One region of the Planococcus shenhongbingii genome, then DNA from elsewhere that is predicted to be linked to it. Evidence: riboswitches for the same ligand, from Rfam matches in the RefSeq annotation. Region 1 holds a riboswitch; each other region holds the start of a gene.
What was found. A riboswitch is a leader RNA that binds a small molecule or an ion and turns the genes downstream of it on or off. The one in region 1 is predicted to bind S-adenosylmethionine.
Positions count from the first base shown of each region.

Region 2: another riboswitch for S-adenosylmethionine. It lies ahead of QWY16_RS11325 (methionine ABC transporter ATP-binding protein); the one in region 1 lies ahead of QWY16_RS06265 (methionine ABC transporter ATP-binding protein).
Region 3: another riboswitch for S-adenosylmethionine. It lies ahead of QWY16_RS09285 (aliphatic sulfonate ABC transporter substrate-binding protein); the one in region 1 lies ahead of QWY16_RS06265 (methionine ABC transporter ATP-binding protein).

Region 1 is NZ_CP129235.1:1,264,305-1,275,213, forward strand. It holds gene QWY16_RS06240 (acyl-CoA dehydrogenase FadE) at 253-2,034, shown strand; gene QWY16_RS06245 (arsenate reductase family protein) at 2,126-2,488, shown strand; gene gcvH (glycine cleavage system protein GcvH) at 2,559-2,939, shown strand; gene QWY16_RS06255 (ribonuclease M5) at 3,076-3,414, shown strand; gene QWY16_RS06260 (thioredoxin family protein) at 3,420-3,746, shown strand; SAM riboswitch class I at 3,780-3,884, shown strand; gene QWY16_RS06265 (methionine ABC transporter ATP-binding protein) at 3,969-4,994, shown strand; gene QWY16_RS06270 (methionine ABC transporter permease) at 4,987-5,655, shown strand; gene QWY16_RS06275 (MetQ/NlpA family ABC transporter substrate-binding protein) at 5,697-6,515, shown strand; gene QWY16_RS06280 (dicarboxylate/amino acid:cation symporter) at 6,706-7,878, shown strand; gene QWY16_RS06285 (hypothetical protein) at 7,978-8,508, shown strand; gene QWY16_RS06290 (YuzK family famiily protein) at 8,704-8,859, shown strand; gene sufC (Fe-S cluster assembly ATPase SufC) at 9,124-9,909, shown strand; gene sufD (Fe-S cluster assembly protein SufD) at 9,928-10,909, shown strand, end outside.
Region 2 is NZ_CP129235.1:2,293,444-2,304,352, forward strand. It holds gene QWY16_RS11290 (sensor domain-containing diguanylate cyclase) at 1-290, shown strand, start outside; gene QWY16_RS11295 (alpha/beta fold hydrolase) at 422-1,240, shown strand; gene QWY16_RS11300 (GGDEF domain-containing protein) at 1,233-2,165, shown strand; gene QWY16_RS11305 (hypothetical protein) at 2,614-2,853, opposite strand; partial or broken gene QWY16_RS19390 (DUF4181 domain-containing protein) at 3,653-3,955, opposite strand; gene QWY16_RS11310 (iron-containing alcohol dehydrogenase family protein) at 4,764-5,861, opposite strand; gene QWY16_RS11315 (MetQ/NlpA family ABC transporter substrate-binding protein) at 5,877-6,695, opposite strand; gene QWY16_RS11320 (methionine ABC transporter permease) at 6,715-7,386, opposite strand; gene QWY16_RS11325 (methionine ABC transporter ATP-binding protein) at 7,376-8,389, opposite strand; SAM riboswitch class I at 8,456-8,564, opposite strand; gene QWY16_RS11330 (tetratricopeptide repeat protein) at 8,667-9,674, opposite strand; gene QWY16_RS11335 (Bax inhibitor-1/YccA family protein) at 10,354-10,909, shown strand, end outside.
Region 3 is NZ_CP129235.1:1,850,600-1,861,508, forward strand. It holds gene QWY16_RS09240 (YidH family protein) at 1-206, opposite strand, end outside; gene QWY16_RS09245 (GNAT family N-acetyltransferase) at 821-1,318, shown strand; gene QWY16_RS09250 (hypothetical protein) at 1,445-2,008, opposite strand; gene QWY16_RS09255 (hypothetical protein) at 2,326-3,081, shown strand; gene QWY16_RS09260 (hypothetical protein) at 3,386-3,691, shown strand; gene QWY16_RS09265 (hypothetical protein) at 3,815-4,498, shown strand; gene QWY16_RS09270 (DNA alkylation repair protein) at 4,659-5,327, opposite strand; gene QWY16_RS09275 (CPCC family cysteine-rich protein) at 5,490-5,834, shown strand; gene QWY16_RS09280 (homoserine/threonine efflux transporter) at 6,050-6,679, opposite strand; SAM riboswitch class I at 6,891-7,003, shown strand; gene QWY16_RS09285 (aliphatic sulfonate ABC transporter substrate-binding protein) at 7,161-8,150, shown strand; gene QWY16_RS09290 (ABC transporter permease) at 8,163-9,002, shown strand; gene QWY16_RS09295 (ABC transporter ATP-binding protein) at 9,017-9,730, shown strand; gene acsA (acetate--CoA ligase) at 9,732-10,909, shown strand, end outside.

The sequences.
Region 1 (10,909 bases):
GCTTTGGGCATGGCTTTCGCAAGAAGCCAGGCAAAGAACGCCTGTCTTCTTGCTTCGCCTAGCCCGTGGACGCGCCTGCGCTGGATAGGTTTTCTATAAAAGTATGATTACTTAATATACCTCTTTGATTATTAATTACTTTGGAGCAAAACAGCGGAGACGTTCGCAGCAAGCGAAGCTGCTGTGCGGAATATCGATTAAAAAATTCATGCATTTTAATATAACCTAACGATAAAACAGGAGGAATAAAAAATGGCAGAATCTAAGACGTTAATCAAAGGCGGCAGTTTCTTAATCGAAGATGCAGACTTATCCCGAGTATTTACACCGGAAGACTTTACGGAAGAGCAAAAAATGATCGCTAAAACGACCGAGGATTTTGTGAATACGGAAGTAATGCCTGTGGTGGAGAAACTGGAAAACCATGAGTTTGAGCATTCTGTGCGGCTATTGAAAACGGCTGGAGAGATCGGCCTTCTCGGTGCCGATGTACCGGAGCAATACGGCGGCCTTGGCCTGGATAAAATCGCTTCCGCTTTGATTGCGGAAAAAATGTCGAAAGCGGGCGGTTTCTCGATTACACACGGTGCCCATGTTGGCATCGGCTCATTGCCAATTGTGCTGTTCGGCAATGAAGAACAAAAGCAGAAGTACTTGCCGCGTTTGGCAACTGGCGAACTGATTGCCGCGTATGCCCTTACAGAGCCAAGCTCCGGATCAGATGCACTGGGTGCAAAAACAGTGGCTAAGTTAAATGAAGCCGGTACGCATTACGTATTAAATGGTGAAAAACAATGGATTACAAACGCAGGATTTGCGGATGTGTTCATTGTTTATGCGAAAATTGACGGCGAGAAATTCTCAGCCTTTATTGTGGAACGTGCTTATGACGGTGTTTCTGTTGGACCGGAAGAAAAGAAGATGGGCATCAAATCCTCTTCCACGCGCACATTAGTCTTGCAGGATGCGGAAGTGCCAGTAGAAAACTTATTGGGCGAAGCAGGGCGCGGCCACATTATCGCATTTAACATTTTGAATATCGGCCGTTACAAACTAGGGGTCGGCACAGTCGGCGGTTCAAAACGTGCGATGGAAATCACGATTCCTTACACGAATCAGCGCCAGCAGTTTAAAACACCCATTTCTTCCTTCAATTTGACGCGTGAAAAACTGGCGACGATGGCTTCTCAATTGTATGCATTGGAAAGTTCGGTATACCGCACAGTTGGTCTATTTGAAGACCGCATGAGCGGCTTTACAGAAGAAGAGCATGCCAATGGGAAGTTAGTGGCGGATGCGATTGCAGAATTTGCGGTGGAATGTTCAATGAATAAATTCTTTGGCACAGAAACGCTGGATTATATTGTTGATGAAGGCGTTCAACTGCACGGTGGATACGGATTCATGCAAGAGTATGAAATCGAGCGCGCTTACCGTGATTCCCGCATCAACCGGATTTTTGAAGGAACAAATGAAATCAACCGTTTGCTGGTACCAGGTACATTGCTGCGCAAAGCGATGAAAGGCGAGCTTCCTTTATTGCAGCACGCACAGAAATTGCAAGAGGAATTGCTCATGATGATGCCGGAAGAAGTTGGCACAGAAGCGTTGGCACAGGAAAAATACTTGGTGAAAAACGCCAAGAAAATCGCTTTGCTTGCAGCTGGCCTTGCGGCGCAGACGTATGGTGCAAAGATCGAACAAGAACAGGAAGTGCTTGTGAACATCGCGGATATCGTCTCGAACGTCTTTGCGATGGAATCTGCTGTGCTCCGCACGGAAAAAGCGATTGCAGCATCCGGAGAAGAAAAAGCCCAGCAAAAATTGTTGTATACGCAAATATATTGCCAAGAAGCCTTTGACAAAATTGAGAAAGACGCAAAAGAGACATTGCTTGCGGCTGTGGAAGGCGACAATCAGCGCATGATGCTTTCTGCACTGCGTAAACTGACGCGTTCAACTCCGTATAACGTGATTGCGAAAAAGCGGGAAGCAGCTGTTAGATTAGTGGAAGCAGAGAAATATGTAGTCTAAGCTTTCTTTGAAAACGCAGCCTTCGGCTGCGTTTTTTTACATCGACCAAGAGTGCTAATTTTGGTAAGCTTGGTTAAAAGGAGGTTTTAGAATGATTACCTATTATGCATATCCGAAATGCACAACATGCCGCAAAGCAAAAAAATGGCTTGAACAAAATAACATTGAATACAATGAAATAAACATTGCTGAAACACCGCCGTCTGACAGCGAACTTCGTGGGATTTATGAGAAAAGCGGACTTGAATTGAAGAAGTTCTTTAATACAAGCGGCTTGAAGTACCGGGAACTCGGATTGAAAGACAAATTGAAAGAAATGCCTGAAGATCAGCAACTGAAGCTGCTGTCGTCAGACGGAATGCTGATTAAGCGCCCCTTGGCTTGGGATGGGGAAAAAGCGACACTCGGATTTAAAGAAGAAGAGTTTGAAAATACCTGGAAGAGAGAGCAGTGAAATCTTGTATTTCCCCAGGCTTTATGTCAAACTGAGAAATGAGTACACTACATAATTTGGAGGGTTTTCGATGAGCACACCACAAGAACTTCGTTATTCTAAAGAGCATGAATGGGTTAAAGTTGAAGGCGGTACAGCACGTATTGGCATCACGCATTTTGCACAAGCTGAACTTGGCGATATCGTTTTCGTAGAATTGCCGCAAGTTGGCGATGAAATAAAAAGAAATGAGCCATTTGGCAGCGTAGAATCAGTTAAAACTGTTTCGGAGCTTTATGCGCCTATTAGCGGGCGTGTAATTGAAGTCAACACTGAGCTTGAAGACAGTCCTGAATTTGTAAACGAATCTCCGTATGAAAATGCGTGGATGGTGGTAATCGAATCTCCAGAAGAAGCTGAAATCAACGACTTGATGTCAGCTGAACAATATCAGGAAATGATCAACGAGTAATATCCTAAAAAGCGCCTATTACTTGGCGCTTTTTTTGCTAGCTGGGCACTGGATGAAATAAGCATCTATAGGCTGATCCAATAAGGAGCAGCTTTTACACCTAATCTTTCATCATATATCAGCGAGGTGTTGACTTATGGATAAAGTAATTGTGGTTGAAGGGCTAACGGATAAAACACGAATAGCGCCGCTCATTGCAGAACCCGTGACGATTGTTTGCACAAATGGTACAGTTAGTGCATCGAGGCTTGAAGAATTATTGCTGCCTTATGAAGGTTTGGATATCATCATATTGGTGGATGCGGATAAATCAGGTGAACGGCTGCGGAAACTTGTTAAACGCGAATTCCCTGAAGCCCGGCATTTTTATATCAATCGCAGTTACAAGGAAGTGGCAGCGACGCCGATCCGGATCTTGCTCGATGTGCTGATTTCAGCAAATGTTCAAGTCAATAAGTTATTAACTGAGGGATGAAATCGATGAAAGAATGGACACATAAAGATTGGCTAAAAGAAAAGAACACTAGCTCTGCCGCGGCTTATTATTTATATACGCCGATGTGCGGTACATGCCAAGTTGCTTCTAAAATGATGGATGTCGTAAAAGAGTTGTTCCCGGATTTGCCGATGGGCAAAGCGAATTTGAATTTTGTTCAGGAAATTGCCGAATTGTACAAGGTGGAAAGTGTACCTTGCCTGCTCATTACAGAAAACGGGCAGCTGAAAGAAAAGATTTACGCATTCCAGTCTGTGCCTTACCTATACGGGAAATTGAAATCTGTTGACGAAAAATGTCGAGCATGGTAAATTGGATTTCTGAACAATAATTTCATATCGTAACTCTTATTTAGAGTGGTGGAGGGAAGTGCCCTATGAAGCCCGGCAACCGTCATGAAAATGAAATGGTGCCAAATCACACAAAGCAAAAGCTTTGGGAGATGAGAGAGCGGTTTTCGTGTTTTCACGGTTACCCTTCTGCTCAGTTCTGCGCGGAAGGGTTTTTTATTTTGGATTAGGAGTTGTAAAAGGATGATTGAATTAAAAGAACTGTCGAAGGTTTTCGACACAGGCAAAGGCACTTTAACAGCTGTCGACCATGTCGATCTGTCGATTTCATCCGGTGAAATTTTTGGCATTATCGGCTATAGCGGGGCAGGGAAAAGTACATTGATCCGTTTATTGAACGGATTGGAAAAGCCTACTTCGGGGACGGTAACAATAAACGGCCAAAATATCTCGGCAAGTAAAGGACTAGAGCTGCGGAAAGCGCGCCAGAAAGTCAGTATGATTTTCCAGCATTTTAACCTTCTGTGGTCACGCACAGTAAAAGAAAACATTGAATTTCCACTTGAAATCGCAGGTGTTCCAAAAAACAAGCGCGACGCCCGCGTTCAGGAATTGGTGGAATTAGTTGGGCTCACGGGTAGAGAACATGCTTATCCGTCCCAGCTGTCGGGCGGCCAGAAACAGCGTGTCGGCATTGCCCGTGCGCTGGCTAATGAACCTGAAGTGCTGCTATGTGATGAAGCCACTTCAGCACTCGATCCGCAGACAACCGATTCGATTCTGGAACTCCTGGTCGATATCAATAAACGTCTCGGGCTTACGATTGTTCTCATTACCCATGAGATGCACGTTATTCGGAAGATTTGCCATCGTGTCGCTGTTATGGAAGGCGGGCGCGTCGTTGAACTGGGAGACGTATTGAATGTCTTTCAGGCGCCAAAGCAGCCAATTACGAAGCGCTTTGTCGCTCAAGTCACCGATACGGAAGATTCGCATGAAACGATTAAACATCTGCGGGAACTTTACCCGACAGGCGAATTGGTGAAATTGGTTTTTGTCGGTGAACAGACGGAACAGCCTATTTTGACTAAGCTGATCCGGAAATACCCTGTAGAGATCAATATTGTGCAAGGAAATATATCGCATACGCAGCGAGGAGCTTATGGCACATTGGTATTACAAATGAAAGGTTCGCAGCAACAGATATCCGAAGCTCTCGCGTTCTTGAACGCTGAAAGTGTACAGACGGAGGTGATGGCAAATGATTGAGTCATTATTCCCGAATGTCGATTGGGACAGTATGTGGGAAGCGACGCTCGAAACATTATATATGACAGCCATGTCGACGTTCTTTACATTTGTCATCGGATTGGTTTTGGGAATCGTCTTATTTTTGACGGCACCGAAACAATTATGGGCTAACAGTGTGGTAAATTGGTTGACTGGTGCATTCGTCAACATTTTCCGTTCGATTCCGTTTATCATTTTAATCATTTTGCTGATTCCGTTTACGAAATTTCTCATCGGCACGATCCGAGGGCCGAATGCTGCATTGCCTGCCTTGATTATTGGAGCGGCGCCATTTTATGCGCGCATGGTATTGATTGCGCTGAAGGAAATTGATAAAGGAGTCATCGAGGCTGCGCGTTCTATGGGCGCAACAACTTGGACGATTATCCGTAAAGTGTTGCTGCCAGAGTCCAAACCGGCATTAATCTCAGGTATCACAGTTACAGCGATTGCATTGGTGGGATATACTGCCATGGCCGGAATTATCGGTGCGGGCGGCCTAGGAACACTTGCGTTCTTGGACGGTTTCCAGAGAAGCCGGGAAGATGTTACGCTTATGGCAACTATTTTGATTTTGATTATCGTCTTCGCAATCCAGTTTATTGGTGACCGAATGACTACAAAATCAGATAAACGCTAACAGCTGAACTATAAAAAACATAGAAAAAGGGGATCGGTTACATGAAAAAATTACTAGCAGGATCATTATTGACAGCACTTGTACTTGCAGGCTGCGGAGGCGGCAATGGCGGAGCAAGCGAAGAAGAGACAAGCACATTAAAAGTGGGCGCTTCAAACGTCCCGCACGCAATTATTTTGGAACAGGCAAAGCCGCTTCTTGAAGAGCAAGGAATTGAATTAGATATTGAGACATATCAGGATTATATTTTGCCGAACCAAGATTTAGAAGCTGGAGAAATTGATGCCAACTATTTCCAGCACATTCCATATTTGGAGTCTCAAAAGAAGGAATTTGGCTATGATTTTGAAAACGCAGGCGGAATCCACATTGAACCGATCGGTGTTTATTCTCAGAAATATGCTTCATTGGAAGAACTTCCTGAAGGGGCAACAATTTTAATGAGCAACTCGGTGGCTGACCATGGCCGTATTTTATCGATGCTTGAAGCTCAAGGCTTGATCAAACTGGCAGAAGGCATAGACAAAACGACTGCTGAAGTGAAGGATATTGTGGAAAACCCGAAAAATCTTGAGTTTGATGCGAACTATGAAGCAGCATTGATGGTTCAACTTTATGAAGCAGGCGAAGGCGATGCTTTGTTGATCAACTCAAACTATGCAATCGATGCAGGATTGAGCCCATTGGAAGATTCAATTGCACTTGAAAGTTCAGAATCTCCATACGTCAATATCATTGCAGTCAATAAAGGCGATGAAGACAGCGAAAATATCAAAGCATTAGTGGAAACCCTGAAATCACAGGAAATCCAAGACTTCATTTTAGAAGAATGGGGCGGGGCAGTAGTACCTGTCAAATAATAATGATATAGCTTTACACACGTCATAAAACTGGACGTAGACTCGATTTTTTTGAGTCTATGTCCAGTTTTTTTATTTTATAAAATAATTTTAATATTTCGCGTATTGTAGAATCTATTCTAATTACTAGACCGATATGATACTTTTGTATAATAATAAAATACAAATGTTCATCTAGGGAGGACACATCATGAAAATTAAATTCGGTCTTTTACCGAGGATTATCGTCGCTATCGCTTTAGGTGTATTAATCGGTTCTTTTGCGCCAGAGTGGATGGCACGGATCTTTGCCACTTTTACATCGATCTTTGGGAACTTTCTTAACTTTGTTGTACCTTTAATCATTCTTGGTTTTATTGCACCCGGCATCGCCCAGCTAGGGAAAGGTTCAGGGAAATTGCTCGGGCTTGCTACATTTTTCGCCTATGCCTCTACGATTGTAGCAGGGATTCTTGCATTTTTTGCTGCGACTACTATTCTTCCGAACTTTATGAAAGCTGGTTCGATGAGCGGCATTGAGGATCCGGAAAATGCTTTGGCAACTTCATTCATCGCTTTGGATATGCCGCCTGTATTCGGTGTAATGTCAGCGTTGATTCTGGCATTTCTGCTCGGCATCGGAATGGCTTCGACCGGCAGCAAGACCATGATTTCATTTTTCGATGAGTTCCAGAAAATTATTGAAAAAACAATTTCATATGTCATTATTCCGTTATTGCCTTTCCATATCTTTGGTATTTTCGCCAATATGGCGTATGGCGGAGCAGTTGCTAAAATCCTGGCACTCTTTGCAGTGGTCTTTGTTATGATTCTTATCCTGCATTGGGCTATGCTATTGCTTCAATACACTACGGCCGGAACATTAAATCAAAAAAATCCGCTTCGTTTATTGAAAACAATGCTGCCTGCTTATTTTACAGCGCTTGGTACACAATCATCAGCAGCAACTATTCCGATAACAGTACAGCAAGCACGTAAAACAGGAGCAAATGAGAAAGTAGTAGATTTCGCTGTACCATTATTTGCAACAATTCATTTATCAGGAAGCACAATCACCATCGTTTCGTGTGCAATCGGTGTTTTGCTACTGACTGGTGATATGCCGACTTTCGTCGGTTTCTTGCCTTTCATTTTTATGCTCGGCGTAACAATGATTGCCGCTCCGGGGGTACCGGGTGGAGCTGTCATGGCAGCGATCGGTTTACTGGAAGCAATGCTAGGTTTCGATTCAACAATGATTGCTTTAATGATTGCTCTTTATCTGGCTCAAGACAGCTTTGGTACAGCTACTAACGTAACAGGTGACGGAGCTTTAGCTATGATTGTCGACCGTTTCACAAACGGTAAAAAAGTGTTGCAATAATAGGAAATTCTATGAATTTCGGCAATTCCCCCTTATGTATACGATTTCCACAAGCTATGCTATTATAGCTAAGGATTTTATATCTAAGGGGGATTTTGAATGAAGAAATTACTAATGATTGGTTTTTTAGCAGCTCTTTTGTTGGGGGCGTGCAGTGAAGAAACTGCTACAGAAGAAACAACCGAAGAACAAAAGGAAACTGAAAAAACAGCTCAAGAAACAGGAAATGCAAAACAGGAATTCATGCGTTTTTACATGTCGGTATCTAAAACGATTAACGCCACAGATGCCGACTTGAATACATTTGAAATAAACCAGACAGAAGGCACTCTTCCAGAAGGCGCTGACTTGCAAGCGATGAAAGATGCAGCGAAGGCATCTGCCGAGAAAATAGCAGCAGCGGTAGAGGGGATCGAGATTCCGGAAACTTTGGCTGATCAAAAAAAGGATATCGAAACAGCTCTTGGTTCTATTGAAGAATCATATGATATGAAAGCGGATGAACTAACAAAAGAAGCGGATTTCGAAGCTGCAATTGCAAAATTTGCCGAAGCAGATGAAAAACTCAATGACTTGCTAAAAGCGCAAGAACTTAACCCTTCAAGCCTATATACAGAAGTAGCAAAATAAATAGTTAAAGGCCCAGCAATTTCAAGCTGGGCCTTTTTTCTATTGTTTTTCAGTAAGCATGACAATAGTTCTATTTTCTGACAAATTAACATGTCAGCGTTTTATCAAGAAAGATAAGGGTATAATATAATTGACTTTAAAATTCGAAAGGAATGGTTCACTATCGATTCAAATGGCATAGAGCATACAGAGAAAATGGAACAGGCATTTCGAGATGTACACGGATTTGGTATTGATGAATATCAAAACGACACTGATAAAATTGTAGTAGTAGAGCAACGTAGAGAACAGGACTATCAGCAAGGCCAGCAAGTAGCTGCGCGTTTAGAACGTCTGGTACACCGTCATTGATATAGTAAGGAAGAATCCAGTGCCAAAAGGCGCTGGTTTTTTTATTGATATATATTCTCATTTAGAACCTTTCCATTGAAAATTAAAATATTCAATTTTCTATGTGTATCATGTTAGGGGTATAAGGAAAATACAGTATTTTTAAAAGCTTATTTCTTAAATTGCTATCCGGTTTAATGATTTGCTACTAAGGTTGATTTGGGTTAAGATTAGAATGATACTAATTAAGAATGGTTTGCCATTCAACATCAACTTTATGGAGGTATTTACATGTCAACTTTGGTCATTAAAGATTTACACGTTGAAATCGAAGGAAAAGAGATTTTAAAAGGTGTAAATTTAACAATTAATACAGGTGAAATTCATGCCATCATGGGACCTAACGGAACAGGCAAGTCAACTTTGGCTTCTGCTATCATGGGGCATCCAAAATATGAAGTAACATCAGGTACGATCACTTTAGACGGAGAAGACGTATTGGAAATGGAAGTTGATGAACGCGCCCGCGCCGGTCTTTTCCTTGGCATGCAATACCCAAGCGAAATCTCGGGAGTTACCAATGCTGACTTTATGCGTTCAGCGATGAATGCCCGCCGTGCGGAAGGCGACGAAATTTCATTGATGAAATTCATTCGCGAACTTGATAAAAAAATGGAAGTCCTTGATATGGAACAGGATATGGCTCAACGTTATTTGAACGAAGGTTTCTCAGGCGGGGAAAAGAAACGCAATGAAATCCTTCAGTTGATGATGATCAAACCAAAAATCGCTGTTTTAGATGAAATCGACTCTGGATTGGATATCGATGCTTTGAAAGTTGTTGCAGATGGCATTAACCAGATGAGAAGTGAAGAGTTCGGCTGCTTGATCATCACTCACTATCAGCGTTTGTTGAACTATATCACTCCTGACCATGTCCACGTTATGATGCAAGGACGTGTAGTTAAATCCGGCGGAGAAGAATTGTCTCATAAATTGGAAGCAGAAGGCTACGACTGGATCAAAACTGAACTTGGAATTGAAGATGAGACTGTAGGACAAGAAGCTTAATTGGAAGGGGAAACTAACGTGACGGTTGAAACAAATTTAAAAATAACCGAGCAGGACGTGCGCTCCTTCTCGGCTTCAAAGTCAGAACCTGAAGAGTTTACGAACTTGCGCGTACAAGCGCTTGCAGCTGCGGAAGTATTGCCGCTGCCGAAACCCGATAAAACAAAAATAACGGGCTGGAACTTTACTGAATTCCCAGTCCATTCTACAGATAGTGCTGCTTATGCATCTCTTTCAGAGTTGCCTGAGGAAGTAAAATCTCTAGTGGACTTGAAGCAGAAAAACCTTTATATCCAGCATAATAATACACCAGCTTATTTAGCTTTATCAGATGAGCTGAAAGCTCAAGGTGTCATCCTAACGGATATTTTCACGGCCATCCGCGATCATGCGGATCTTGTAGGGAAATATTTCATGAACGAAGCAGTTAAAGCGGAAGAGCATAAATTGACTTCTTTGCATGCGGCACTTTTGAACGGTGGAGTATTCCTTTACGTTCCGAAAAATATCGTAGTTGAAGAGCCGGTCCAAGTTGTATTTATTCATGACAATGAAGATGCTTCATTGTTTAACCATGTATTGGTTGTAGCAGATACCAGCAGCCAAGTGACTTATGTCGAAACATATATTTCAACAGTTCCAAAAGCGAACGGTTTGGCGAATATTGTTTCTGAAGTTATTGCTGAAGACAATGCGAAAATCACTTATGGAGCAGTTGATGTATTGGCTGAAGGATTTACTACTTATGTTAACCGCCGCGGGGTCGCCAAACGTGATGCAAGCATCGAATGGGCACTCGGCATGATGAATGACAGCGACACGATTTCTGAAAACACAACTTACCTGGTTGGCGACAATTCGGTAGGAGATACAAAAACTGTCGTTGTTGGAAGAGGTTCGCAAAAACAGAACTTTACGACGACCGTAACGCATTGGGGCAAAAACTCAGATGGCCAGATCCTGACGCATGGTGTTATGAAAGAAGCTGCATCTGCTATTT
Region 2 (10,909 bases), 1.0 Mb from region 1:
GAGACGCCGACTGTTTCAACTTTGAATATCCTTGCCACTCCCCTTCGGTCAGAAGATGGTTTTTGATGCAAGCTACCCCTCTTCAAACAAATGAGGAGGGCATTGCAGGAGTGGTCATTCGCCACGTGGATATTACTAAACAAAAGCTCCTGGAACTCCAGCTAAAAGAATTTGCAGAAAAGGATCCCTTGACTTCGCTGTTTAATCGACGCTATTTTGAAGCGCAACTAACAAAAGAAGTGAGTCGCGCCGTTCAACACGGCACAAAGAATCATGAACTTAAAATATAACAATCGGATAAAATTTACTTCCTGAAATGTGGCAAGATAAGCATATGGTAATAAAAGTATAAATAAGACATTAAGAATCCATGTAAAATGATCGATCTAATGAAAAGGGAAAGAAATATGGGGTGAAATGAATGGTTGATATAATAAAAAGAAACAATGTCCTAATGACAGGGAACGGAGAAAAACAAATCATTTTTGGCCATGGATTCGGTTGTGACCAAACGGTATGGAAAGAGGTAATAAAAGAGCTTAAACAGGAGTACCGGGTAATCACATTCGATTATGTGGGTTCTGGCCGAAGCGATAAGGGAGCATACTCACAAGAGCGGTATAGTACGCTCCACGGGTATAAGCAGGATCTTCTCGATGTATGCGATTCAATCGGCGAGGGCCCTTTTTTCTTTGTCGGACATTCAGTCAGTAGTATGATCGGGATGCTTGCAGCGATTGAACGCCCGGAATTATTCAGCAACCTTGTTATGGTCGCGCCGTCACCCTATTACATGAACGAGCCTGGTTATCAAGGTGGTTTAGATAAAACGGACATTGATGAATTACTTGAGTTAATGGGAGTGAATTATAAACAATGGGCAAAATATTTGGCTCCACTAATCATGTTAAACGAAGATCAGCCCGAACTGGTAGATAGCTTTGAAGAGCTGCTTTGTTCGAATGATCCAAAAATCGCACGAGAATTTGCGGAAGTGACTTTTAGATCGGATGTACGGGCAGAACTCAAGAAGCTGTTGGTGCCGACCTTGATCATGCAAACTCGATATGATGCCATTGTTCCGAGTGAAATCGGCCATTATATTCATGCACAAATCCCAAAAAGCCGGTTTGTTGTGATGAAGGCTACGGGACATAACCCTCATATAAGTGATGCTGAAGAAACCGTCGCTTTCATAAAAGAGTATTTAAGCCCGTCGGGGGATGGTAAAAATGGATAGACAACTGGATTTGGCACCGGTCGGATATTTGGTAATGGACCAATATTTGAGCATTACGGAAATCAATAAGATGATGATGAACCTAGTGGGGATTGAAAATGTCCCCCTCCATATACATGAGTTATTGACCGTTTCTTCCCGAATTTATTTTCAGACATATTTCATTCCGACGATTATCACTCATGGAGCCGTCAGTGAAATGGTATTAAAGTTAAAGAATCCTTCGGGGTCTGTTCCAGTGTTGATGAACGCCAAAAAAAGCAAAGGTTTTTTCGAATGTGCATTTATGCAGATGCCGATCCGCAGTGAATACGAAAATGAATTATTGAATGCCAAAAGAGATGCGGAAAGGATCAGCCAAGCGACAGAAGAAGCGAACCAAAAGCTTATACTATTGCTCAATGAAGTGGAGTCCAAACAAGCTGAATTAAGTGTGTTAAACAGCCGTCTGAAGAAGTTGGCGGTCACCGATGTTCTCACTAACCTGAAAAACCGCCGTTATCTTGAAGAGTTTCTTCCACCGCTGATGAAAAATGGAACACTGTCAATCATGTTGATTGACATAGACTTTTTTAAAAAAATCAATGATACCTTCGGCCATTATGCAGGCGATGTCATTCTACAAGAGCTGGCTCATGTGCTTGAAAGTTTAATTGACGATCCCGGATTTGCGATTCGCATTGGCGGCGAGGAATTTGTAGTGGTGTTGCCTGGAATTGGTCAGTATGTAGTTGAAGTGATTGCTGAGAAAATCCGCAGAGCTGTCGAGGTTACCGATTGGTCATACGGTCAGATTACAGTCAGTATCGGAGTGGCTGAAAGTACACCAGGCATGACACTTTCAAGCTTATTGAAAATGGCAGATGGCGCTCTATACAATTCGAAAACCGAGGGTCGTAATCGAATAACTATAGCTATACCCTAACTTTCTGTTTAACGGACAGAAAGTTTTTTTGTGTCCCCTGCATGAACATGCTCTATAGGTTGGGAAAAAAGTAATCTAATTAGTACACGCGATAGGTGTATTCCATCATTCTACTGTAAATCTACTTTTCTATTTGACGTAGACAATTTTAGAACAGAATAAATTTCACTACTATTAAAGAGCTCATGAAAGTATAATTGTACACACAAAAAGAGAGGAAATAAGCTTTAATCGACCTCTTTTTTACCTTCTCTTTTTGAACAGCTTCTGATAATGTTTGATATGTAAACCGAATTCATGCCAGAGTTTCTCTTTCGAATTCTGTAGCATCAGTACTTTGAATGCAACTTATTTTTTCAAGAAAATTAAAAGATTTCTTTTTCTAGAAATACAGGGAGAACAAAGAAATGGATGTAATATACTTAGTAATAAGTTACATTCAAAATCTTTATCTAAAGCTGACATAGTAAGCAGCAAATAAGATTGAACCAATGAATGTTATGAAAATAACCAAAGCGAATCCTTTGTTTTTAACTTTGAAAACATCGCGATGATCTTTTAATAAAAATTCAGTCGCGTAGAAGAAAATTAAACATCCTGCTATGAGTAATACCAAATTGGAAGCAGTTAAAGCATTTGAAAAGAATAAAATGGCTAATGAAATTGGAAAAATCAATAGTTTTAACATGGCACCCACCTGGCAGTATTTGTCTTCTTTCTTGTTGGTTCTTAATGTAACTCAATTGCTATTAAGCTACATTCATTTCTTCGAAAATCAGGGTTCTTAGAACATATAATAGTAAAGGACAAAAATGATACTTCCAGCAGCGATTGGCAGCCACATCCACTCCAATATTTTATTTTCAAAATGTCTTTCTTTCCCCGTTTTTTCAAAAAAAGAATTTGCTAACATTAAGGAAAATGAAGCAACAAAGAAAGAAATAACTGTAAATGAATTAGTTACGTGTAAATACAAGATAATGAGGGACCAAATACTGAATCTAATGGTCGTGTAAGAAAAAATCTTCACCTTCAAACTTCCTTTCTAAATTTCTACAAGATGCAGGACTTTTATTTGTTCCAAATTCCCCTCCAAGGACTTCGTATGTCTTGTCGGAAAAATTTTTAAGGCGATACAGACGAATGTAACTTAACTATCATTAAGTTACATTCGTTTTCTGATAACTGCACTTTCAACTAAGGTCATCTCTTTGATTTAGAAAATATCCCAGATAAAATGCCTAGGCCCAGCACTAAAAACCCTAAAGATGCTGAATATCGAAAGCTATTATGATTCGAGTATCCTAATACATACACTAAACCAATACAGCAAACTATAAGCCCTAAGAAGAAAATGAAATTACTTATTTTTCCGAATGACAACATCGCTGGAACACCTTCTTAGTTTAAATTTCTAATTCGATAAAAAGACTACCGGTAGTCTAATAATTTTTGTGCTTATTTAACTACCGGTAACTATTTGCTTTTTAAGATATCAGGAGGCTAAATAAATCAAATTGAATTATTATAATCAAGGCTATTACTATTAAAGACATTTCACTGATGGTTAAGAGGGCTTGTTTTGGTTTTTGTGAGTATCTCCATTCGAAAATGGCCTGTACCAAGTGGTCCATTAACGTAAACAAAATCACCGAAACTAAAAAAATGTTTACCGAGGATCCTTTGGAAACGATCAGGTAAAAGCTGATGATGTATACAACAGCAGCGATTGCGTTGATAGCTATATCAATTTTTCGGTGCAATTTATTTGTATAATTGAATGGGAAGAGGCCTTTTCTTTCTCGATCTTAAATATTTTTCTTAACACGGCATTAACGAGTGAAACTATAAGAGTTCCAACTAAAATAAATCCCGCAAATTTGACCCAAACCATCTCACGGCCCCCTCCAGTAGTTCATCAAAAATTCCTTGCATACTTTTCATCCAATCTGAATGGAACTTAACTGCCCATAAATTACATTCCGTTACTAGTAAAAGGCGTATGTGAAAATAAGAAACGATAGGGCAAGCAGACCCGATTTGATCCAAATTATTTTATTGCTAATACCAATCTTTTTTTCTAAATGATAAATGTAATGGACTAGTATCATAAATCCAGCAAAAGTTAATAAGAAATTGGGCGTACTCGTACTTCCGACGCGCGATATATATTCTATAAGTCCAAATGCCAGTAGGAGCATGCCGATGGAAGCAATTATCATGTAGATGTAAGAACTACCAGTCTTTTTATTCTCCATACTCACTCCTCCTCTCCAAGGTCTATGCTTCTCAAATTCAGTCCTATTTTCGTCTACTTCCTTTTTCTTCGCTAGTTCATATACTTATTTTACCATTCCAGATTTCTAATAATAGATGCCTTTGCAATAACTTGTAATAAAAAAGCGTTCGTAAAAGTACAGGTTTCCGTACGCTTTAAAAAAGGCTGAAAAACAACAAAAAAACGTTCGTAAAAGTGCCAAAACACTTTACGAACGTTTACTAATTTTCATTGACATTTACGAACGGTATTAACAATGATTTTTGAGTTGTACGGTTTATGTTTTCAACAAGTTAAACTCTCTAAGCTAGACTTTATGTTTAACCCTCATTCTTGCTTTGTGCATTAACGGTTTCTTCGATTCTCGTCATTACTGCAGCAACTTCATCTGCACGAATCGGATCTTCCCTAAGCACATGAATCGTTTCACTTTCTCGCGTGGACTGTACCGCGATTTCTTCAATCCATCGGCCCTGAATCCCAACTTCTTTCAGTGAAGCAGGCAGGCCAACTTTTTTATAGAACACTTTCAAGCGCTCCGCTTCTTCTACTTTCCTTTCGAGCAGCAGCTGCACCAATACTCCGTAAGCCACTTTGTCGCCGTGCAGCGCCTGATGGGATTCTGGCGCGATGGTCATCGCGTTGTGGATCGCATGGGCACCTGCGACGCGGCCGTATTTCTCACCGAAACCGCCGACCATGCCCCCAAGCATGATGATGGTTTCGGCCACTTTAATGAAGGCGTCCGATAATTCGCCTTGTTTGGCGTCAGCAATGGCCGCTTCCGCATTCTCGAACATTTCGTCGGCACATAATCTGGCGGTGTAGTGGGCGATTTTCAAGGCAATCGGCGGGTCCTCAAAACGGCTGATCTGGACGTCTGCTTCGTACCATTTGGCAACGGTGTCACCAATTCCGGCGATCAGCATCGGAACCGGCGCGGCGATCAGCACTCTTGGTTCGACCAATAGCAAATCGACGCTTCCCTGAAAAATGGTGTAATGGGTCATCGTCCCTTCATCCGTATAAATGACACTAAGCGGTGTCCACGGCGCACAGTTTGATGCCAATGTTGGAATCAGCACCGACTTAATGCCGTTGTCATTGGCAACAGCTTTTGCAATATCAAGCACTTTGCCGCCGCCGGCTCCGATAATGGCATCGGCTCCCAGAGATTTTGCAATCTCGGCAACACGGGCGATTTCCGGGAGAGAGCATTCTCCCTGGTAGATTTCAAAAGCCACTTCAACTTTTTCGAGTTCTGGAAAATAAGGTTTCAGCGCTTTCCAGGATTTGGTGCCAGTCAAAATCAGCACTTTTCTGATATTTCTGTCAAGCAGTTTATCTTCAAGGCCATTTAGCACTCCGACATTACAGACATATTCAGCCGGAGCTCCTTTTACAACGATATCTTCCACAATAATCTCCCTTTCTTAGCGGTTTGCCATCCATTCCGGCTTGCCGAATCCTTCAAAATCAGAATCGATCAATGCTTCAAATTCCGGTGATTCTACAATTTCCACCAGATCTTTTGAAAGCTGTTTGTCTTTGTTTTCGGTTTTAACTGCTACCAAGTTGCGGTATTGGTCCGGCATGTTTTCAAGAACCAATGCCTCTAGCAAGTCCATATCAGCCGCTAAGGCGAAGTTCCCTGGAACAGCTGCCAAGTCTGAGCTTTCAACTGCACGCGGCAATCCACCGGCTTCGATCGGCTGGAACACCAGATTTTTCGTATTTGTTTCGAGGTCTTTTTCTGAAACTGTCAATTCTTCTCCATCGGGGTTCAATGTGATCAAGCCGTGGTCCTGCAGCACTAAGAATGTCCGAGCTGCATTGACCGGATCGTTCGGAATGGCGATGGTTGAACCATCTTTAATTTCTTCGATCGAATCATATTTATTGGAATAAATACCCATCGGAGCAGTCGGCACTGTAATCAATCCGGTCAAATCCATGCCGTTTTCTTTCGAGAAGTTTTCCAGGTAAACCGAATGCTGGAATAAGTTAGCGTCCAGATCACCGTTGTCCAAAGCGTTATTCGGCTGGATGTAATCGCTGAACTCAACGATTTCTACTGTATAGCCTTTTTCTTCAAGAGCCGGTTTGAATGCTTGGGTTAGCATATCGCTGTATGGGCCGGCTGTGCCGCCAAGTTTGATGGACTTGCTGTCGGCGCTGGATTCTTCGCCGCCGCAAGCAGCGAGCAATGTCAGTAGTACGAGCAGGATAGCTGGCAATAAGAATTTTTTCATGTGAGGTTCTCTCCCTTATTTATCGTTTGTCTACTGCTTTAGAAGTCCAGTCTCCCAGTTGCTGAAGGATTTGGACAAGAACAATCAAGATGACGACGGTGACGATCATGATGGTGTTGTCGTAGCGGTAATAGCCGAAGCGGATCGCCAAGTCGCCGATGCCGCCGCCTCCGACCACTCCTGCCATCGCAGAGTAAGCGACGAGTGAGATGATGGTGATGGTAATCCCTTGGATGATGCCGGCTTTTGCTTCCGGCAGCAGCACATCTTTAATAATCATCCACGGCGTGGCGCCGACAGCAACCGCTGCTTCGATGACGCCTTTATCGATTTCACGCAGTGACGTCTCGACGATGCGGGCGAAAAACGGAATCGCGGCAACCGACAGCGATACGCTCGCTGCTGCTGGGCCGATTGTGGAATCGACCAACAATTTTGTAAGTGGAATCAAAGCGACAAGCAAGATGATGAACGGAATCGACCGGATCATATTGACGGCAAAGCCTAACACGGACTTGATGAAACGGTTTTGCAAAAACAAGCCTTTATCAGTGACAAACAATACGATGCCGAGCGGCAAGCCGATGACGATCGCAATAGCGAGAGACACGCCGATCATATATAAAGTTTCGCCGAACGCTTTTGAGATGTCCGGCCATAATTCCATCATATGCTGAAAATCAAATCCCATTTGCAATCACCTCCACATTTGCTCCCCGGCCTTCCATATAAGTGATGGCCCGGTGAATATTATCGGGCCTGCCCTGTATTTCCATCAGGAACAAGCCAAGAGGCTTTTCCTGTATATATTCGATTGAGCCATGGAGGAAATTCCCTTTGACGTCAAAGTTCTGAACCGTATCGGTGATGACGCCTTCTCCGGCGACCGCTCCCTTGAACTGCACTTTGATGACACGTCCTGTACAAGCTGCAAGGATTGGCTGTGGCACATCGAACGATACGACCGATGAGATAAATTCCTTGGTCAGTTCCGCTTTCGGAGCTGAGAACAAATCGTAGACTTCTCCTTCTTCGATGACACGGCCGTCTTGCATCACTGCCATGCGGTCGCAGATTTCTTTCACGACATTCATTTCATGGGTGATTAACACGATGGTGATGTTCAGCTCCCGGTTGATTTTTTTCAGCAGCCGCAAAATCGATAAGGTTGTATTTGGGTCGAGGGCGGATGTGGCTTCATCGCATAACAGAACGGACGGGTTATTTGCTAATGCCCGGGCAATGCCGACACGCTGCTTTTGGCCGCCGCTCAGCTGTGCCGGATAGACGTCTTTCTTATCGGTCAAGCCGACCATGTTGAGCAGTTCGTCGACGCGTTTCGCTATTTGGCCTTTTGGCAAATTGGCCGCTTTCAATGCAAAAGCGATATTTTCAGCCACGGTCTTTTGGCTGATCAAGTAGAAATGCTGAAAGATCATACCGATTTTTAGCCTGGCTTGCCGCAGCTTTTCACCTTTCAGTTTGGCCAAATCCAAGCCATCCACTTTAATTTCGCCGCTTGTCGGGCGCTCCAGCAAGTTCATGCAGCGAAGCAAGGAGCTTTTCCCAGCCCCTGAGTAGCCGACAATCCCAAACACCTCGCCTTCGTTGATTGTCAGCGTGACGTTATCGACTCCAGTAACCGTCCCTTTTTTCGTTTGATAGCCTTTTGAAAGATTCGTGATGCTGATCATGGTGTCCCTCCTTTTTTGCCAATAAAAAATGCCTCTTTCATAAAGAAAGAGGCACCGAATGGATTAGGCTTATCTCTCAGAATGAAATCATTCTGCAGGAATTAGCACCTTCTCAGATCGCTCTGTAGGTTGCTGGACGTCATAGGGCCTGTCCCTCGGTCTCTCTTGATAATGTTCCATATGCAATTGTGTTTAACATGTTTCTAATAGTATTAAAGATTGTGACTACTGTCAAACCTTTTTTAGTAAAAATCAACTATCGGCTTCAATCTGGCTGCTAGAGGGACAGTTCCTCATCCACTCGGTCGATAACCACGAATGGCGACGAACCGTCAAAATAATACCCGGATTTTTCATCTTCCGCCACTTTTATCGACGCTGGAATTTCCATTTCAGCCATGATTCGCTTCACTTCTGCAACCACTGATGAAAATGTTTTTTCCGGAACGCCTGTGATGACATGCGTAAACAGGAAGTAGTCTTTCAGCGACCACGGAGTTGCCGCTTCACCGCGGCGGGTTTTCACCAATAGATAGCGCAGTACATTGGCTTGGACAGGTGACAGCTGTTCCGAAATGCCATTGTAGGTCAAGAGAGCGCCAAATTTATTGAATTTCAGGGAAATGACATCTTTCATCTGCTGCTCGCCGCTTTCTTCTTCCGAGCAAAGCACAGCACCGAAAGGCGTCACAATCCGGTAAGCGTGGCACTTCAGCATGCCGTCGTTGTAGCAAAGCTGCGTTGGCAACGATGTATAGCCGGTGGAAATTATGTCGCATGAAGGCACTTCACCTTGGATAGCGGTATGCAGAGCACTGTTCGTCAAATACAGGACGGCGCGGCTGATTTGTTCAGCGTTCAGCAAAAAGTGCTCGTCGGTATAAAAAGTCTGGCTGTTCAATGCCTGCTGGAAGTACATCACCGCTTCGCTATGGATACCTGAACGGTAAGCCAAAAAGCCGAGGCGGTAAGCCGCAATCGGATTTTGGGAATCGTAAGAAAGAACTTTTTTCAGAACCTTTTCCGTATCCTCATAGATGGTTAGATGATCCGTGTACGTGTGCATGCCATAGCGCAATAAGTAGGATACTAACTTTTTCTTGATGTAGCTATAATAAGCGCGATAATCTTCATCGTCTTGCACCAGTTCTTCTAATTGACTGTGCATGGCATCGTACACTTCTATCTTGGAATAACTTAAACCGCCGAGCTTGGTTTCGCCAAGGCCCAGCAGTTCTTGCTCTAATTCTTCTAGTTCTTCTAAACTGTTTCCCTGAAAGCGCATGGTGTTCCTCCCGAATAAATACTGAACAACTTAAAATTTGATGTATTTCATTTATTTTTGATATATATTTGTTTTGACGAAAAATAAAATAAGATATATTTTACATTTATATTAAACTTGCATCGTTTTTCATGATACCAATGCTTGAAAAGATACACAATAGGGCAAAAGATAATTTTATTGTAAAAGAATTATTAAGATGATCATTTATAGAGGTATATGAACCTATAAAAAGCATATCGTTTTAAAGCCTTATACCCTCCGCTCTTTAATCACAGCAGTTTTTCCAGTCCGCTGTCCACTGCCCAGACGTGCCGACATTATTTCTGCTGAAAAGCCTTTTTTAATGTAATTTATTAGGCTCTGGAGAGAAAGTTAGTTCCAGTAAACGGATTTACTTTCCTTTCGGGCGAAAATACTTTCCTTTCGATCTCGTTTACTATCTTTCCCTGCTGGAATACTTTCTGTTCCCCTTCTTTTTCTTCAAACCATTTCCGTTTCGCCGCATAAGCAAAAAAATATGCGCTTCATCCCATTTCATTGAAACTTTCCGCTCGCCCGAAACGTAGTACAAGTTGAAGCATTTTCAAAGAATTGAACTTATATTTAACTGATTTCGTCCATTTGGAATGTAGGGAGATAATTGGAGCTGCTTCAACTATTAAAAGAGGTGAGACAATTGAGAAGTGGAAACCCGAGTTTAAATGATGAGTCGTTCAAAAAATTCGATGGGGCTGTAGCAGGCAAGCAAATGACCATCCAAGGCACTGTGAATAAGACATTAATTCTAATGCTTTTATTGCTGGCTACGTCCGTCTATTCCTGGAATCAGTTCCTCAGCAATCCAAACAGCGCAATGCCGTTAATCCTGGTGGGAGCCATCGGCGGACTGATTGTAGCTTTAATCACGATTTTTGTACCGAAAGTGTCGCCTTTCACAGCGCCGCTCTATGCGTTGTTGGAAGGGTTGTTTCTTGGTGCGGTATCTGCGCAGTACGAAGTCCAATACGGAGGCATCGTTTTCCAGGCAGTACTTCTGACGATTGGTGTGCTGCTGAGTTTGCTGCTTGCTTATAAGTCGGGCTTTATCAAAGTCACGCAGAATTTCAGGATGGGTGTCGTCGCAGCTACCGGCGCTATCTTCATCGTTTACCTGATTTCGTTTATCGGCAGTTTTTTCGGGTTTCAAATTCCTTACCTGCATGAATCATCGCCTATAGGCATTGCAATTTCTG
Region 3 (10,909 bases), 590 kb from region 1:
AGGATAGTAAGCAGAATAGCCAGAAAATCACTTATCCGATGACTTTTCCCGATGGTTAAATGCAAAGAGACTGTTAAGAAGCCAATTCCTATGATAGCTATGGCGGTTCGTAACCAGGCTAAATATGTGCGTTCATTGGCCATATGCTGCTGAGCAAATTTTAGTTGATTTTCTTCGTGTTCTTTTTTCTTATTTTCGTTTTCCATACATTTTAAACCACCTAGATTAAGAAGTTATTTCATATGAACAAAAATCTTAAGAGTTCTTCAGTAATTTTAAAAATTTTACATTTGTTAATGCATTGGCACCCATTCAGAAGGGATTTACAGTTCCATCACGAAATGGCCCTTCGCCATCTTCTGGTTCTTTGATTAATTTCTAAAAACTTTGAATCACTCGGGTTATTCGTCTCGGGGTCTCTTTATCCTTACCGACTCTCATTCTTTACCCTTCTCTTTTTCTAATAAACGCAGGCAATCTTTTAGGTTCGTATCCAGTGAGGATATAAACAATGAAAAGTATGATTGCGGCTTGGCACTCCTTATTTACGAATTCCCCTGAAAAACTGGAGTTGACTGGAAAATTTGTGCATTTTCCGACAAACAAACGCTAGGCGGACGAGAATGCTTAGTGTTTTGCAGAAATGATGTAGTTAAATTATTGGAAAGGCTGCTATTATTGATTAAAAGGTTGGAAGAAGAGAACCTCTACTTCTATCGTATTAGAATATGAAAACTGAATTTAGCCTATTAGTCATTATGCATCATTTAAAAGTGCAGTTTTACATAATACAAATTTTCAAGAAATAGGAGTGCTTAAGATGTTTGAAATCCGAGAAGCGGACGGGAATGATGCTGAACAACTAGCGGAAGTAATGAGGAGTGCAGAGGAATCCGGGTATATGCTGTTTGATCCGGGCGAAAGGGAAATTGTGCTTGAATCGTTTGCTGCATTCATCGAAGCGACGAACCAGCAGGAAAAATCAAGGATCTTTATCGCCTGTGAAAAGGAACGCATTTTGGGTTACCTGATTGCTCAAAGCGAAAAGCCAAAGCGTATTTCACACCGGGCGTATCTTGTGATCGGCATTCATAGCGATAGCCGTGGAAAGGGCATCGGAAAAGCCTTGTTTTCGCATATGCTGGCTTGGGCCAAGAAAGTAAATCTCCATCGGCTGGATTTGACCGTGGTTGCCGAAAATGAGGCGGCTGTTGCCTTGTACAAGAAAATGGGTTTCGAAATTGAAGGGATAAAAAGAGATTCTCTCTTAATCAACGACCACTATGTGGATGAATACTACATGTCAAAGTTAATTTAATCTGCATCAAAAGTAAAAGGTTTCGGATGTATCTTATCAGATGTATAAATGGACTTTTTTATTTTACCTGCTCTCTTTAAATCATTTATAAACCTTTGTTCTGCAGGTAATTTTTCGGTAACCACGTTACCACTCTTTGCGCAGTGGATTAAGGACTTTTCCACTGTCATCATAAAGTGTTATATCAGCAGGAAAAGCCTCTTTTAACCCACTTGGCAATTTCTGATACCGGACGAAGGTTTCGGCATTGGACACGGCAGCTGTAAAACCAAATTCTTTATCTGGAGATTCCGCAACGATATGATCAATTTCCAACCCGGGATTTTTGCCGATGAGGATGCCGTACATTCCCTCACTTGTCTGGATATCAACGTATTTAACAAGATTAGTACCCCAGCCTGAATTCGTGATTTTGTACTTCCCGTTCCATCCTTTCACCAATCGGGCGTAGCCAATACTATGATCATCAGTTTCAAATAACACAATATGAGTATTCGTTTGGTTGATTGGGGTGATTCCTAATATGTTAAACTCAAAACCCGTCTGTTCTCCACTAGTTTGCCAATCTGCCAAACCAGTATGAATCGCATCTTCTTCTGGTTCAATGGCATATTGATTCATATAAAACAAGGTATAAGCCACGCCTAGAATCAGAATAAATGAAACAGCAAACACTACTATTTTTCTCATTTTTAATGCCCCTTTGGAATTTTAATTAAGAAGTATTATTTCTACGTTCTGTATATATAGTTTCTGTTTCGTTCTTCAATTTCATTTTCTCCATTCATTATAGCAATTTATTTCCAGTGATATTCCATTTTTTAATTGGTTCTTTACTGTTTACATTAATTCCGAAATTAAATTATTGGCAACTAAGTTATATCCGAAACTTCATTACAATGAATTCCAGCAAGTTCACTAGAAAAAATGTTACGTTAATAGGCTGTTCTGAAAGGCTTTAATATATGATTTACATATCACAACTTAGCAGAAGGGGACTTAACATAATGTTTATAAAGGAAGAGGTAATTTATACAAGTGACCAGCTGGTCATTCTCGATGCGGACTGTAAAAAAGATCAGGTCATCGTTTTATTGAAAGGCAGAGGCGAAAATATCGTCGAGTTAAACGGCAACAAGATTCTGACCGGGCGCACAGGATATTCGAAGATTCGTTTTGTAAAAGACCATTTTTGTCTCTTGAACGATTCAACCCTCTCTTTTTACACACTGAGAGGGGAATTGGTTTCCGAATGCGATGTCGGCAACGATATCTTTGAGCTATTTCCCTATAGAGAAGGAGTTCTTTGTGTTTATGCCGATGAAGGTGTGTTCGGAAAGAAGCTTGGTAAAAATAGATTAAATTACGCAGCACCATTCCATAAGCCCGAATCTTTTATTGACATTGCACTCCAAAACAAACTATTATACGAAGTTCTTTTTGCACGTTATAAGCCTTATGCATGTCTGAGCTGGGAAACCCGGGAACTGCTCTTTTTGAACGAGCAGCTTGAAAAAGAAAATACGCTGGAAATCCCTTTTAATCCTGGCAATGTCATTGCCTTTGCCTTAACTCATGAATTCGGGGTGTTTATTGAAGAGAGCAAGCTGTGGTGTTGGGAATTCCAGACCACGGGACATGTTTCGGAATCCCTGAGAGCGTTCCCCTATGCGACAAGGGCGATTTTCCAGCGCCATGATTTTTTGTTTCTTACCATTTCGGATTACGAGGTGCGTGCTTTTAAACCATTCGTTAACAGATAGTAAAAAGGGGAGCCCCTAAAGGATTTGGTTTGGGAAAGATGCTTTTATGTACGGTTTATGGGGAATAATTGTATTGGTTTAAAAAGGGAATTTCATGCGGTAAGAGGAATTAAAAGAGAGTAGGGAAAGCATTCTCAAAACGCTGCCTAAAATAGTTTGTTATGGCAACGATCCTTTTTAGTTAAAATGCGATGATACCTTTTAATCGGGCCTTCGCTCGAATGGAGTAATAGAGCAGAAAAGTTCTGTTTTGTCACAGTAATTGAAAAATGTTGGTTGAGGATTAGAAGAAACGGGGGCTTTGATGAAAAAATTTTATGCAATGTTGATTGGCAGCTTTCTGCTAGCAACCATTTTTTGTGTATTTGGACAAGGAATCGCATACTTTTTGAGTGAATACTTTGTATCGCTTTCGCCAATTTATTACTTAACAGGGTTGACTATTTTTGGCATCCTTCTATACCTGGCATCCGGTTTTTTGCTATTTCGTTTATTCACGAAACAGGAAGCTGTTTCAAAAAATCGTGAGTTTTATTTGTTGATTTTATTCACAGTAGCACCTAGTGCATCCACTTGGTCTTTTTTTGTGACGGTCATGTGGTGGGGATAGAGTTCAGTCAGCCGCTTAGTGAAAACTGGCTGCGTCATTAAGCATTTGCATAACTTTAATTCATCTCTATATGAAAGTGTTAGTAAACCTGCATTATTATAGAAAAAGTGAGAAGGGGAAAATATGGCTGAAATATGGATTGCAGAAGAAAAAGTTTCAAACAAGTTTTTAGAAGAGTTAGGCCATTATATAAGGTTCGACGGAGAATTAGAATCTGCATATTTCATCGGTGCTGATGGAGAAGGTTATGTAGAACAAAACAAAAATTTTTTACTGGAGTTTCTACTTTGCCAAAACAGGTATCCTTTGTTCATTACTTTTATTGTGTACGAGGAACAAACTGGCGAATATCGGGCTTTTTTACATGAAAATAAAATTGATTTCACGTTAAGCAGCCTTGAAGAAAAAAGGACTTATTATGATTTCTCTGGGAAGCACCAATATCACCCGCCTTGCTTTACTGCAAGGATCACTGATTCGGATTCTTTAGCTTTTTTGCTGAATAAAACATACTGGCTGGCCGCCGAGAATGAGTTTTTCTCAATTTCTTTTTCCGACAATTTACTGTTCGAATTAGGAGAAGTGGTTGAGTGGAAGAGAAAAAGAAAACGGTCGATTGCAAGTTTCAAAATCGGGCAGGGAACCACCTTTATGACCATTTTTCACGACGGGGCAGGGTTCTACTTATTCTCGAACGAGGAGAAATATTTCCTTCTGGAGAAACTCATTTCAAACTTGCCGAAAGATACAGTGATCACACAGATAAATGATACGCTGGTAACTAACCAAAATTCCGAAGAAGAATAGTGCCTATTTAAAGCCCCCTAGTGAAATGGACAGCCACTGAAGCTTTAAGGGCGTTTCCGATTAATGATAAAATCCTACACTTTGACTACATATATTCAACGCATGTAGATCAAAAAATAAGAGCAGTTTTAAAAAACCTCTGAAAAATTTTCAGAGGCAACTAATTATTATGCCGTTTGTTAACTTCAATCGAAATGAACTCCGGCAAATAGTTGGGAGTGCATCCTTTTGATACGACTTCGTCTTTGTAGAGACCCGTTTTCTCACCCAGTTTAATGCAGCGTGCGCGATTCTTTTCATCGTAAACGCCTATCCAGCCTGCGGTGAAATTCATCGCCCATTGAACTTCCGGTTCTTCCTGCGTAATAGCAGCTTCCATTACAGCTAGCAAGTCTGCGGTGTTATCAGGCGGGGTTTGTCCCGTCCATCTCAATCGCCCTTGATAATACCAGAAAGCTCTTCTTTGTAGAGCAGAAGGACTCTGTTGCCATGACCCCATCACTGCCAGGGTCTTCTTGTCTTTGGTGAGCTGATTCGCCATTAGCCAATCCATTAAGTTGTTGCGCTCATCAAATGTGTGCGTCTGCATGTCCTGATCAAGCTCATTCAGCACCTCTGGTGAAAGAAGTTTTTTGTCCATGATTAAGATTGCTAACAGGCGGGGCAAAAACGCTCCGGTTGACCAAAGTTCCATCGCGAGTTCGTGGTCTTTTTTAATGTCCTTCGCGATTTTCCGTAAGTCGCCTAGCTTCGTGTGACTGGTGATCTGAGCGAGAATGTCTTCTGCTGTTGAAGAGCGTTTGATTTCAGTGCCTTTAGTTTCATTCATTTTATAAAACTCCTTTATTAAAGCTGTTCCCACCCATAAGACAAGAACAACGTCTTTAATATAATCATAACATTTACTTCCTTTTAGTTGGATGCGAAAAGAGCATTCCTTTGTAAAGAAACTGTTTGAATGAATAGTAAAATTTGGAAAAGGGGTTTTTAAATGAGAAGAGAAAAATGCCCTTGCTGCGGGTATCCTACATTACAGACAAGAGGAGATTTTGAAATATGTATACTTTGTGATTGGGAAGACGAAAACCATGATGAACTTTCTTCAGCGGAAGTTTTCGGAGGACCCAATGGAGATTATTCGCTCGAAGAAGCAAGAAACAATTTTCAAAAGAACTTTAATATGTACAGAGAGAAGAATGATTTTGATGCCATTATAGTCGGGAAGAAAAAATTAATAAAAGCTTATGAAGGGTGGGAAAAAGACAAGCAGGCAAATAGAAAAGAAAAATGGAATGAGATCCGCAAGTTAGAAAATGAGCTGAATTTGCTTTCTTGATTTTACGTATAACGAATTTGGAAAAGCTGCTTGCATCCAAAAAGAGATCCGAGGCCGATCCAGGCACAACTTTTCGTCTTTATTGGATGCCCTCATGGATTGTTGTAATCAATTTAAGGACTGGATGAAAGAAACATGATTAAAAGAAAACGTCAAAAAGCCGTTCAGTTGCCTGAACGGCTTTGGAGATTCCACTTGAACGGTTAATCCATCGGTCAAATCGCGGTTTTTATTCCAAAACCGACCAGTACTGCACCCGCCGTCTTTTGGAAAACCTTTTGGAATTTCGGGTCATTCAGCCATTTTTTCGCTAAATCCATGAGGTTCACCAGGAACAAGAACCAAGTGACAGCCAGCAGAGTTAAGATGAATGCCAACACCATCAATTGCTGGTTTACATTCCCGCTTATGTCGATGAATTGAGGCATAACCGTGATATAGACCAACACGGTCTTGGGATTAAGAACATTGCTCAGCAACGCTTGCCTGAAGGATTCTTTGTTGTGCCGAACGGAAGAGGCAGCCGGCTTGCGTGCCTGTTCCTGAATTTCCCCTAAAGAAAATCCGCTTTTCGAGAAAAAGCTTCTGATTCCTAAATAGACTAGGTAGGCAGCTCCTATATATTTGATCAAAGTGAAGAGAACGATCGATTGGGCAATCACTACCGCTAAGCCCAGAACCGCAATCAAGGTCCAAAAAGAAAGACCGGCTGCCATTCCGAGCGTCGTATAATAACCGGCCTTAGGTCCGTGCCGAAGCGTATTTTTCATCAGCAGCATCGTGTCCGCCCCAGGTATGATCACCATCATGGCAGCTATTGAAATATAGGCAAACAAATTATCCACAGCAATTCCCCCTAATAGAAAATGAAAAAAGTAATTCCAGTAATTTTACATGGTTTGAAAATTTAAAGCAATCTGACTAAAAAAACTTTATATGAAAAAAGTTCAGAAGGAAAAAAATTCAAAACTGGTTGACTTTTAATTCGAGCCTATTGTATGATAATTCCTAATGGTTCGACTGATTGAAAATTTGTACATTTAAAAGTGAATAGCACTCTTATCAAGAGCGGCGGAGGGAATAGGCCCTGTGAAGCCCGGCAACCAACAGAATAACATTCTGAAAAGGTGCTAAATCCTACTGATTCGATTGAATCGGAAAGATAAGAGGAGGATTTTCTGCCCTCTTCTTAATTGAAGGGGGCTTTTTTATATTTTGGGTTCAAGAAAGGAGAGCAGTTGTATGTGTAAAACCTAGTAAACGAATCTGTTAAGTAAATAAAATTATAAAAAGAATTATTAAAAATTATGTCGGGAGGAATTTAGAATGAAGAAGATTATTGCAGTTGTGTTGTTGCTAGTAGGTGCGTCGTTTATCTTGGGGGCTTGTTCAAATGCACAAGGAAAAGAGCAAGGCGCGTTGAAAAAAGTAGTTCTGGATTATGCCTATTACTCGCCAACGAGCTTGGCTTTAAAGGAATTCGGATGGGCAGAAGAAGTTTTTGAGAAAGAAGGCATCGAAGTGGAATGGGTTCTGAGCCAAGGAAGCAATAAGGCATTGGAGTTTTTGAATTCGAAAAGCGTAGATTTCGGATCCACTGCGGGAGCAGCTGCGTTAATCGCAAAATCGAATGGCTCACCCATCGAGTCCGTCTATATTTATTCGAAACCAGAATGGACTGCGCTGGTAGCAACGGAAGATTCACCAATCAAAACAGTCGAGGACTTGAAAGGCAAGAAAGTTGCCGCCACTTTAGGAACGGATCCCTACATCTTCCTTCTGCGTTCACTTCAGGAAGCAGGCCTTTCATCGAAGGATTTGGAGATTGTGAACTTGCAGCATGCGGATGGCGCCAATGCCTTGTTAACTGGCCAAGTTGATGCGTGGGCGGGCCTTGATCCGCATATGGCAAGAGTTGAAGTGGATTCCGGCGCAAACTTATTCTCGCGTGACCATGACAAAAATACATATGGCACGTTGAATGTCCGGTCGGAATTTGCAGAACAGAATCCGGAAGCTGTAGAAAAAGTAATTGAGGTATATGAGAAAGCGCGGAAATGGGTTGTAGAAAATCCGGATGAAGCAGCAGAAATCTTGGCAAAAGAAGCAGACATGGAGTTGGAAGTGGCTAAGAAAAGCATCGAGCGAAATGATTTCTCAGATCCCATTCCCGGCGATAAGCAAATCGAGGCACTTGAAGAGGCTGGCGCTGTCTTGAAGTCGGAAAACGTGATTAAAGGCGATGCAGATATTGAAAAAACAGTTAGTGAATTAATTATTGACCGATTTGCGAAAAAAGTGATCGCAACGGAATAGGGGGCGAATTGGATGACGATCAACGCTAAAACTAATGATTTTCCGATAGAGAAAAGTAGTAAGCCGAAATCCCGCACGGATTCAAATAAGTTTAGAGGCCTGGTACTCGGGTGGATATTGCCGATCGTTCTTTTGGTCTCTTGGGAAGCAGCCGCACGTCTTGGCTTGATAGACACCTATGTTTTTCCAGCCCCTACCATAATTTTTCAAAAGATTGTAGAGATGGCTCAAGACGGAACCCTTTGGGGGCATATCGGCATTACTTTTCTTCGCGTACTGATCGGGTTTTTTGCCGGGACTATGCTGGCCCTTGTATTGGGTTCTTTTGTGGGCTATTTCAAGTGGTTTGAACAGCTTGTGGATCCATTGATCCAAGCATTCAGATCGATTCCTTCCCTTGCCTGGGTGCCCTTATTCATTTTGTGGATGGGAATTGGAGAACCGTCCAAAGTACTGCTGATTGCAGTGGGTGTTTTCTTTCCGGTTTATTTGAATATCGTCTCCGGTATTCAAGGTGTAGACCGCAAGCTGATTGAAGTTGGGAAGATTTATCACTTTACTTCGTTCCAGATTGTGCGCCGAATCATTTTGCCAGCATCTCTGCCGTCTTTTCTTGTCGGCTTGCGCAGCGGCGTCGGCTTGGGCTGGATGTTCGTTGTCGCTGCTGAACTGATGGGCGCAGGGCAAGGGCTCGGCTATTTACTGGTTGTTGGCCAGAATACATATTCGCCTGAGCTCATCATGGCAAGCATCATCCTTTTTGCCATACTCGGGAAGCTGACAGACGCTTTATTGAAATCGCTGGAAGCGCGTGCCTTGAGATGGCAGGATAATTTACAGAACCAACAATAAGAGGAGGTGTCAATATGCTGGAAGTGAAAGAGGCTTCAAGGACATTCAATAACGGACTTGCAGGATTTAAGAATCTATCGTTTTCCATTCAAGAAGGTGAGACGGTTGGAATTCTGGGAACGAGTGGATGCGGGAAAAGTACCCTTCTCCGGGTGTTGTCCGGTCTGGATAAGGATTTCGAAGGAGAAATAAAAATAGCTGAAGCGGGCGAACAGCCGATTGGCATGATATTTCAGGAACCTCGGCTTATGCCCTGGCTGTCGGTCAAAGACAATATTTTATTCGGAAACAAAGATGTAAAAAATGTAGAAGTGCGGGATTATTTGGATCTGGTAGGGTTAAGCGATTTCGGGGATTATTATCCGAAAGATTTATCAGGGGGAATGGCTCAAAGAACCGCTATTGCCCGCGCGTTGATCGGGCAGCCGGCTGTGCTGCTTTTAGATGAACCTTTTAGCGCACTGGATGCATTCACAAAAATGCAATTGCAGGACTTGTTATTGGAAATTCAAAAAAAGCAGCTTTCCACGATGGTGGTGGTGACGCATGACATTGACGAAGCGCTGTATTTATGTGACCGCATCTTCATCCTTGGCGGACAGCCGGGTTATCTGCAAGCGGAATTGACAGTGGAAGCTGCAAAACCAAGAAATCGCGGAAGTGCACTTCTTGCAGAAAAGAAATCAGAAATACTTAATCTACTACAGAGTAAAAAGGTGGTCGAGTAAAATGGCAAACAGTACAATTATCCAACCAAATAAAGGGCATTATAATATCGCGGAAGAATTACCATCTTGGGAAGATTTCTCTTGGAAAGATATAGAGTCGAATTTCAGCTGGTCCCAAACAGGAAAAGTGAATATGGCATATGAATGTGTAGATCGCCATGTCGAAGCAGGATTTGGGGAAAAAACGGCCCTCCATTATATTGGAGAACAGGAAGAATACAAACTTACATATCGTGATTTGAAAGAAAAATCTGATCTATGGGCGACGGTGTTAAAAAAACGCGGGGTGAAAAAAGGAGACTTCGTATTCGTGTTTTTGCCGAAGCACCCCGATTGCCATATTGCCATGCTTGCAGCCATTAAACTTGGTGCTGTCGTCGGGCCGCTTTTTGAAGCATTTATGGAAGATGCCGTAAAAGAAAGAATCCAGGATTGCGGAGGCACTTTTTTAATCGCATCACCAGAACTGGTGAAACGGGTCCAGCGGGAACAATTGCCGTCTTTGACAACCGTCTTTATTACCGCTGAACCGGAACAATGTACAGGAGATGAAATTTCTTTATTTGAAGAAGCAAGGAATGTTGAAACAGAAGAAAATATTATTGAATGGGTGGACCTCGATCATGGATTGAATATCCATTATACAAGCGGTTCGACCGGTAAACCGAAAGGGATCATCCATGCACACCGGGCGATGATCCAGCAATACATCACCGGGCGATGGGTGCTGGATCTAAAAGAAGGCGATATTTATTGGTGCACGGCACATCCGGGATGGGTGACCGGGACCGTCTACGGAGTATTTGCCCCATTGCTGAACCGCACGACGACTGTCATTCACGGGGGCAGATTTGGCGCGGAAGAATGGTATAACATCTTGGAGCGGACGGGTGTAACGGTCTGGTACAGTGCGCCGACGGCCTTCAGAATGCTGATGGCAGAAGGGGATAAACTGATTAGCAATTACGACCTATCAAAAATCCGGCATATTTTAAGCGTGGGAGAACCGCTTAATCCGGAAATTGTGAGATGGGGAATAGAGACACTTTCAAACCGCATCCACGATACGTGGTGGATGACGGAAACGGGAGCCCAGTTAATCGTTAACTTACCATCTGAAGCGATCAAGCCCGGATCAATGGGAAAACCGTTCCCAGGAATTGAAGCGGCTATTTTAGG